DNA from 2 places in the Aureibacillus halotolerans genome. Region 1 is predicted to be linked to the other one. Evidence: predicted binding sites of a transcription regulator. Region 1 holds the regulator's gene; the other holds the start of a gene.
What was found. The regulator LexA, encoded in region 1, represses DNA repair genes until DNA is damaged. The targets are predictions, from matches to a motif close to CGAACATATGTTCG.

Region 2: EV213_RS02655 (YhjD family protein) is a predicted target of LexA. The motif match lies at 2,222-2,235, and genes of this name have one in related genera.

What each region holds. Positions count from the first base shown of each region.
Region 1 is NZ_SNYJ01000007.1:109,028-113,461, reverse strand. Features, by position in the region: gene EV213_RS10120 (DUF896 domain-containing protein) at 1-40, opposite strand, end outside; gene EV213_RS10115 (YneB family resolvase-like protein) at 79-753, opposite strand; gene yneA (cell division suppressor protein YneA) at 753-1,064, opposite strand; gene lexA (transcriptional repressor LexA) at 1,282-1,902, shown strand; gene EV213_RS10100 (sporulation protein) at 2,125-2,907, opposite strand; gene EV213_RS10095 (DEAD/DEAH box helicase family protein) at 3,218-3,775, shown strand; gene EV213_RS20715 (hypothetical protein) at 3,911-4,063, opposite strand; gene glnA (type I glutamate--ammonia ligase) at 4,395-4,434, opposite strand, start outside.
Region 2 is NZ_SNYJ01000002.1:91,491-95,924, forward strand. Features, by position in the region: gene lplA (lipoate--protein ligase) at 831-1,823, shown strand; gene EV213_RS02655 (YhjD family protein) at 2,264-2,671, shown strand; gene EV213_RS02660 (M48 family metalloprotease) at 2,723-3,943, shown strand; gene EV213_RS02665 (GumC domain-containing protein) at 4,024-4,434, shown strand, end outside.

The DNA.
Region 1 (4,434 bases):
AAAGCTCGTTAATGCGATTAATTTTCTCTTTGGATAGCAACGTTATCACCTCTTGCCACCCATCATACAAAATACGGATTAAGGATGCAAATGAACCGCTTCTTTTTGTACTTGCTCATTTTCGTATTGTTTAAAACGTCGATTCACAGTCGCTTTAGAAACGTCGTACCCAAGACCTCTTAAGGTTGCCGCAATATCTCTATACGTCAGGCCGTTCTTCTTGAGCCTTACAATCTCGGATATAGGGATTTCTTTTCTTTTCCGACCAGGCGAACTTGACGTATGATTGCTTAAATTGCGAAACGGCTTGTAGCCATCCTTCACTGCAAGTCTCATCCCACGAGAAATTTTAGCATTATGTACCTTGCGTTGATATTCTTCGACAATGGAAACGATGTCAAGCACGAGGTGATCAGCATCTGACAGAGTCAACTCTCCATTTTCTTCGACACAGTACAAGGACAGACCATGCTTACGAAAATAATGGACAATCGCCATTTTTGCATTGCCACGACCGATTCTTGTCGCATCACTTACAATGATGGCATCTATCTGTTCGGACACCGCTCTTTCCATCAATTCAAGCATGCCCTCGCGATCAATGTCATAGCCACTGGCTTTTTCTGAAATGATGCCTTTTAATGTCCAGCCTTCCGTGTGGCAGGCTTGTGTAAGCTCTTTTTCTTGTCGTCCTAACGACGTCTCCTGCGACTGCTTGTCCGTGCTTACTCGACAATACCCAATCACATTCATTACTCCGCACCCGTGTATGCAAATTGTGAGGATCTCTCAGTGCTTAGCTGCTTCATCGTTACTGGAATGATGAGCTGCTGTCCTGGCTCAAGCGTGCTTGTAGGAAGCTGGTTGTTCTCTTTCACCCATTGAATGAAATCCGGTTTTGACATTGTATGCAGCGCCGTGTATTCTTCAGCAAGTGCCCAAATGCTATCTCCCTTCTCTATATGAACAGTTGCATACTCCTCATCACTTACACCATGAAAGAGAATCAAGCCAACAATAACAAATGCAAGACAAATATAATAAGAACGCCCAGAAACCACCATCTTCATTCCTCCCTGATACGAATGTTCGTTCGCCTTTAGATTACATGCGAACGTTTGTTTTGTCAACTATAAAATTCGAACTTATGTTTGTATTCCAAAGGACTGTTTGTTATAATTTATATAAATTACTTCCAGTCTATGAACCTTTTGAAATTGTATGCCTACATTTACTTTGTAAGTATGGATCCACTACGCGTAATAGAAAGCGAGGATAACTATGAAAAAACTATCAAAAAGACAACAAGATATTTTAGATTTTATTAAGGACAATGTACAAAGCAAAGGATATCCACCCTCTGTAAGAGAGATTGGGGAAGCTGTTGGACTTGCCTCTAGTTCAACCGTTCATGGTCATCTAGCACGACTAGAGGACAAGGGATTAATCCGCCGTGATCCAACAAAACCAAGAGCCATCGAAGTCTTGTACAGTGATGAACATGCATCTCCTATTGCAAAAGTATTGAATGTTCCTGTCATCGGGAAGGTTACAGCTGGACAACCGATTACAGCCATTGAAAATATCGAAGATTACATGGCCCTGCCTGAAAGTCTACTTCCAGCAGATGAGCAAGTGTTTGTGCTCGTCATCGAAGGTGAAAGTATGATTGAAGCTGGCATTTATGACGGGGATTTTGTTGTCGTTAAACAACAGCAAACAGCCAATAACGGGGATATCGTTGTGGCAATGACAGAAGACCATGAAGCAACGGTCAAGCGCTTCTACAAGGAAAAAGACTTTATCCGTCTTCAGCCTGAAAACGCAGCGATGGAGCCAATTATTCTTCATGATGTCACCATTCTCGGTAAAGTCGTAGGGCTTTACAGAGCGATTCATTAAGAGGTTGTCTTTCGCATTGGATATAGATAAACAAAGAGCCTTCTCCAAATTGGAGAGGCTCTTTGTTATAGAATTGCATTCACTACATGCTTCTTTAGGCCATCGGACGTGCTTGCTCTATGTAACGTAAAACCTCGACTGGTGCGGAGTTGCCAAAAGGGCAATGAGCACCGGACAAGGCAAAGCAACGACGAAAGCGAGCGTTTCTCATCAGCCTGAAGTTTATTTTTGAAGGATGGACCATAACTCACGTTCAACGACATCAGGTTGATTCAACTCATCCAACGTAAATTCCAATTCATAATACGCATCCTCGGACTTAAAGAACTTATCCAACCCTCTTAATCTTTGGTCCTTTGTAAGCAGTACATGCAAGGAATATTCAGTTGCATATAGGACTGCTTCAATCTCATCAATATGACCTCTAAATTCTGATGGGACCGCCCATTCAAATTCTTGGACATACTTTGGAATTTGATCCATCGGCAAGACTTTCTGATAAAAGCGCTCTGTCAAATAGTTGCCTGCTTCAACCTCCACTTCTCGTAGACGGAATCCAAGGTTTCTGACAGCATTGAGGAAAAGACGAGATGTTTCCGGCTCCTTAATCACAAGATAATCTTCATCTCTTGGATCAATGGCGAGCTCAATGTCCGCTCTAGTCGTAATCCAAACAGGACTTCTTGACGTGGAATGTGGGACGGTATAAGGGAGCTCGAATGCAAAGGGGATCGTTAAGCGCTCTCCACTTTTTACATGGCTGCCCTCAAATGAATAGGAGTCAACAACCACTTTCTTCTGATGCATTTTGTCCTCATGCTCGTACCAAGCCACTGTACATAAATCAATCACAAGCTGGTTAATGTCTGTGTCCGTGCCTGCCCCTTTTATATGGAACTCGCCATGGACAGTATCCCCTTTTGTGTACTGATTGTTCTGTAGTTGCGCATCAATTTTCACACCACCGATGCCGACTCTTTCTAGCGATTTTTTAAAGAAACTCATTTGAACGCCTCCATTGTCTTGTCGTCTACATGTGTCTACGAATCTACTTTGACAAAGGTTTCAAGTTATTTCAAGTATTGGTGTGGTTTCTCGACATTGCTCCTGCATGTTCGGCTAAAGCGATTGGAATATACCCTTTGATCCTTAAAGAATTTCTTACCAAAGGGGTAAAGACTTTGCCAAGTATTCGTGATGTAGACCCCTCTTCGCCTACATTATTGATTATTATTGAATTTAAGCAAGGATTGTGGAATAATCCTTTGAAATAGCAGTTGTCTAGAAAAATCCGAAAATATCAGGAGGCGCAATGATGAAGCTTGTTCTACTCTTTGGCCCACAAGCCGTCGGGAAAATGACAGTCGGAAATGAGCTCTCAAAAATAACTGCTTTAAAGTTATTCCATAATCATATGACCATTGATTTACTTGAACCCTTTTTCGGATTTAGTCCTGACATGTGGAGACTATCTACCCTTTTTAGAGAGGAAGTTTTTAGAACCTTTGCAACAAGCAATAACTATGGGATGATTTTTACGTTTGTCTGGGCATTTAATCAAAAAGAAGATTGGGACAGTGTTGAGAAAATATGCAGAATCTTCAGTTCTAAAGGAGCAAAAATCTATTTTGTTGAGTTGGAAGCTGGCGTCGAAAAAAGACTGAAACGGAATAAAACACCCTATAGACTTGAACAAAAGCCAACGAAAAAGAACGTGCAGTACTCTGAACAAGAATTATTAAGAAGCATGGATAGCCTTCGATTGAATTCTAAAAGAGGAGAAATCACTCAAAAACATTATCTACGAATTAACAATGAGGATCTGGAAGCTGAAGACGTTGCGAAAATGATAAAGGAACGGTTTGGATTGTAATATTCGGACGATGAGTATATGCACAAATCTTATCTGCAATTCTTTCTCACGAATCATAATAACGAATTGACCTTCCCTCCACCCCTTAATTTAGCCAACTCGACACATATGTTTTAGTAGGAATGAAGGAATGTTTTAAATACGATACGATTTGTCTTTCATATCTTGCTTTAGCTTTAATCGTTTTGTTTCAATTTTCTTCACGCCTTTAAAAGTTACCATGGACAATACGATCAGCGCGATATATATTAAGTAATTGTCCGGTTCATTTTTGTCTATAATCTTCATGGGCTTTACCCCCTTTTTTACAGAATTATATTGGGTAGCTTTTTCGGTGGTAGTGCGACCAAAAATACTTATTCTTATAAGATTTGGGGCAATCACCACATCTTAATCCCATAGAAGTGTTCACGAATCCCTTTTTGTAGTTTTGATGTTCCATTACTAAGTATTTTTCCATTGGATTTGCTGCAATACAATTCATCAGGTGGGCGAAATATTGGACTAAAAATTTTTTTTGCGGATTTTCTTGGGTGTTCGTATGTGCGGTGGTTGTTTTTAAGAAGAATTAAAATAAAGAAAAACCCCCAACCGCTACAGCGGCAAGGGGTTTGATCTTTTAGTAAAGGGTAAGGTACTGCTCGCGCTCCCAAGGGTGA
Region 2 (4,434 bases), on a different contig from region 1:
AGCTTTCCTCCGGGATCTTCAGCTCGCGCTGTTCCCGCAGGAGTCTACGTATTTGACTACGCTAATGTTTATTCTGCGTAAATTGTTTTATTTTTTATTGGTCTCATATAACAGAGAAAACGGAAAAGCGAGTTGTGCCGTGTTGCTTTAGCAAACAAGAAAAGAAAGCGCATTGATTCATGCAAAGTTAGATCACCTAGTGAAGTAACATTGATCTATGAACCACTTCAAAACAACGCCTGCTGTATTCAGTAAATAGGGATGGTGCCGGTGCTCACAATCCTGTATTTCTAAAAGGGAGCCTCTAAGTAACAAAACGGATCTCTACGCTCTAAATAACTAGTGGTAAAGGAATCACACCGCTTCTTCAAATCACCATAAATGGTATAAGGTAAACATCGATTCGAGAGTACCTCATCGTGTTTTCTTTGCCGTAGGAGTCTACGTATTTTGCCTACGCTGATGTTTGCTTCTGCGTAAATTGTTTTATTTTGTCTCGGTCTCGTATTACGAGTAAGAAAGCGTGTTAGGGCGTGATTGCTTACCAAACAAGACAAGTAAGTGTATCGTTTCATGCAAGTTGAATCATCTAGTGCAATATTGATGCAGCGGTGGACTTATGTTTAGATAACTTGCGCAGTGCAATAATTACCTTCAACATTAATAAATTGCAGGTGTACCCAGTGATATCTAAGTGTGTCTGCCAAATGTAAGGTGCGAACGTTTAATAAGTAAAATTCAGCTTCATGAAAAGCCTGTCTGTTTTCTTTTTGCTGGTGAGAGTTTACAATAAGAAAGAACAATATGTGTATGAAGGGAGGATGTCCAACGTGATCTTTTTGGACAATCTAGGAAATACTGATCCGAGGTATAATTTAGCAATGGAGGAGTATGCGTTAAAGCATTTACAGCTTGACGACGACTCTTATTTGCTGTTTTACATTAACGAGCCATCGATTATCATTGGCAAAAACCAAAATACGGTTGAGGAAATCAACACGACATATGTAGAGGATAACGACATTAAGGTCGTGCGCCGTTTGTCGGGTGGAGGGGCAGTCTACCACGATTTAGGGAACTTGAACTTCAGTTTTATCACGAAAGATGACGGCGAGAGCTTCCACAATTTTAAAAAATTCACTGAACCCGTTATCGAGGCTCTACGTGAATTTGGTGTGAATGCACAACTTAGTGGACGAAACGACATCGAGGCTGATGGGAAAAAAATCTCCGGCAATGCCATGTTTTCAACGCGCGGACGTATGTTTAGTCATGGGACATTAATGTTTGATTCAGAAATCGAAAATGTGGTCTCAGCGTTAAACGTCAAAATGGAAAAAATTCAATCCAAAGGCATAAAATCAATCCGAAGTCGTGTGACGAATATTTCCGATCTTATGGATCAAAAAATGGCCATTGAGGAATTTAAACAGGCACTCTTGCGATACATATTTAAAACAGCAGACGATATTCCAACGTATGAGTGGACTGAAGAAGATCTCGCAGGAATTGAAAAAATTTCGGAAGCACGATACCGCAATTGGGATTGGAATTATGGTCGATCGCCTAAATTTGATATCCAACACTCCCATCGTTTTCCTGTCGGGTCGATTGACCTTCGTTTGAATGTTGCCAAAGGTGTGATTGCAGACTGTAAAATTTTTGGTGATTTCTTTGGCGTCGGCGACATAACCGATATTGAACAAAGGCTTATCGGGGCAACTTACACGAAGGAAGGCGTTCGCCAAGCTCTGCAAGATGTTCAAATCCCTCATTACTTTGGAAACATCACTACAGAGGATCTTGTGCAGCTGATTTATTAAGCAAGACAACTTACGCAGAGCAAAAATCACCTTCAACGCTCCAATGTTCACAATCCTGTATTTCCTAAAATATCGTCTTTTAGTAACTAAGCGGATCTCTACGCTTTAAATCATTAGATGAGTCCCTTTTTAATTCATATGACATTATAAAATTAGGTCATCATTAAAGCAGCCACTAGCGAGACTCCAGCGGGAAAAGCGAGCTAAGCGAGACCCCGCAGCGCACGAAGTGCCGAGGAGGCTCGCAGTTCGCCCGCGGAAAGCGAGCGTATGGCAGCTTGTATAAAAAGCAACCACAACATTAGATTGTAGATTTACCCAGTGATATCTAAGCGTGTCTGCCAAATGAAAGATGCAAAAGTTGAGTTAAGCAAAACCAATAATCCCCACTTCATAACAGAACGTATATTCGTATATACTGTTCTAGAGGAGGGGAGAAGATGGTCCCGAGGTCAAATTACTTATCTTCTGAAGAAATTCAATGGATTGACGCTTACATCGACATTTATTATGCAAGGAAGGTCATAGAGAGGGATCAACTGGCCTTGATGTCTTTTCACGGCAAGGTCAAGTTTCCCCACTTGTACGAAACCTTGCAAAATGATATTTTACATCAATTGTCACGGTCTTCCTACGAGGTGAGGAAGCAGCTTCGGCTCCATCATATAACGCTTCATAAGTTGGAAGATCAAAGACTTTATAATGGAGCGAATCAGATCGGATTCCTCATACGATTTCGCGGGTATGAGAAGAAGCGTTTGCTTCATTCTGTTAGACTCAAACAACGGATTGAAAAGCGTTTGCTTGGCTTTTTTCATTGCCACAGAAAAGTGTCGGAACGTCTTTAGGAGGTGGCTTCGCTGAGCGTCTGGTACCAAAGGTTTTGTTGGGTCTATGTTGTGTACGCATTCGGAATTAGTGTTTATTTTTTGTTCTTTGCCTCTTTTACACCACCAGGCAAATATGATGGAACAGAAGCAGATCTTTTGGCTTTATTGGCACCAGGGGAATGGCAAGCGCATGAACAGCTCGCTAAAGTACGGTATTTAGTATATTTCCTTGTCACGCCGCTAAAATGGCTTATTTATGGTATGTTTTTATGGACTACATTTGGGATGGCAATGCAAGAAGCGCTGTTCAGAGGGGTACGGAGGCAGCTCAGACTTCCGGCCTATTTAGCCTTTATTTATGTTGTTGTTGACGTAGCGATGCTGCCGTTTTCCTACGTCCAATATCGCTTGGCTGTGCGCGAAGGGCTAAGCGTTCAATCGATTGGAGATTGGTTGCAGGATTGGCTAGTGTCTAGCCTTGTGCAAATTGTCCTCATTGGCTTTATAGCCATTCTCGTGTATAGCTTTATGAAAAAATTTCGACATTGGTGGCTGTGGATGTGGCTGCTTGCAGCTCCACTAGCATGTATGTATGTTATTTTACAGCCAATTGTCATCGAACCGCTTTTTTATGAAACAAAACCACTGGAAAACACAGAGACGGAACAGGATATTCTGGCCTTTGCTACTTCACAAGACATTGGAGTGAATCATCTTTATGAGGTGAATCGGTCTTCGACGAGTACAGCGTTAAATGCGTATGTCTATGGGATCGGTCACACGGCTCGTATCGTGATGTGGGATACGACGCTCTTGGCATTAGCGCCAGATGAAATTCTGTACATAACGGCTCATGAATTCGGGCACTTTGTTGAAAAACATTTTTATCTAGGGTTGGCAGGTAGTATTCTACTGATGCTACCGATGTTTTATTGCATTGATCAATTGCTCACGCACTTTGTCGTTCGATCGTCAAATGCACAGCCATTGAAGCTACCACAAACAAAAAGTGATGCACGGACACTCCCTTTTGTTTTGCTCGTATTAAGTGTGCTTTTGTTTCTGTCCTCCCCAATACAAAACGGGGTGTCAAGAGTTATGGAAGAACGAGCAGATGAGTACGCGTTAACACATGCGCCCGATCAACAGGCGGGAATACGTGCATACCAGGCAATTGGTTTACGAAACTATTCTGTCGCGTATCCACCTAACTGGGTGCAGTGGTGGCTGTCCAGTCATCCCCCAATCAGCGACCGCATTTATCAGATCGTTCAATCGGATGAAACGTAATCCCCTTCTTGTACGTAAGGTTTAGAAGATAGAAGGGTGAAATGCCTTGGCCAGCTTAAAATGAGGGAGGAGAAGCACTTATGGAGGAGATAGATCGGAAGCTTGTTGAGCTTACTGAAGAAAAGAGATTACAAACGAAGCGAGCGAAGCACTTAGCAAAAGTTTTACAAGAGCTCCAACTAGAAAAGGAGAAAGCAGCATCATTTAGAAGCCAACTTGAAGCGGAAGAAAAGGACGTACAACAGCTTGTTGGGTTTCATCCGTACAACGTGTTTTACAGCATGCTTGGTTCAAAACAGGAACGATTAAGAAAAGAGAAACAAGAGGTCGCGGCAATTAAGCTAAAATACGATGAAGCTGTTGCTTCAGTCGATGATCTTGAGAATGAGAAGGCAGAGCTCGAACAAAATCAAAGAACTTCACAATCAATTGAAATTGAGTACCAACAGCTATTGGCTCAAAAAGAAACGTTAGTAAAAGAAAAAAATACA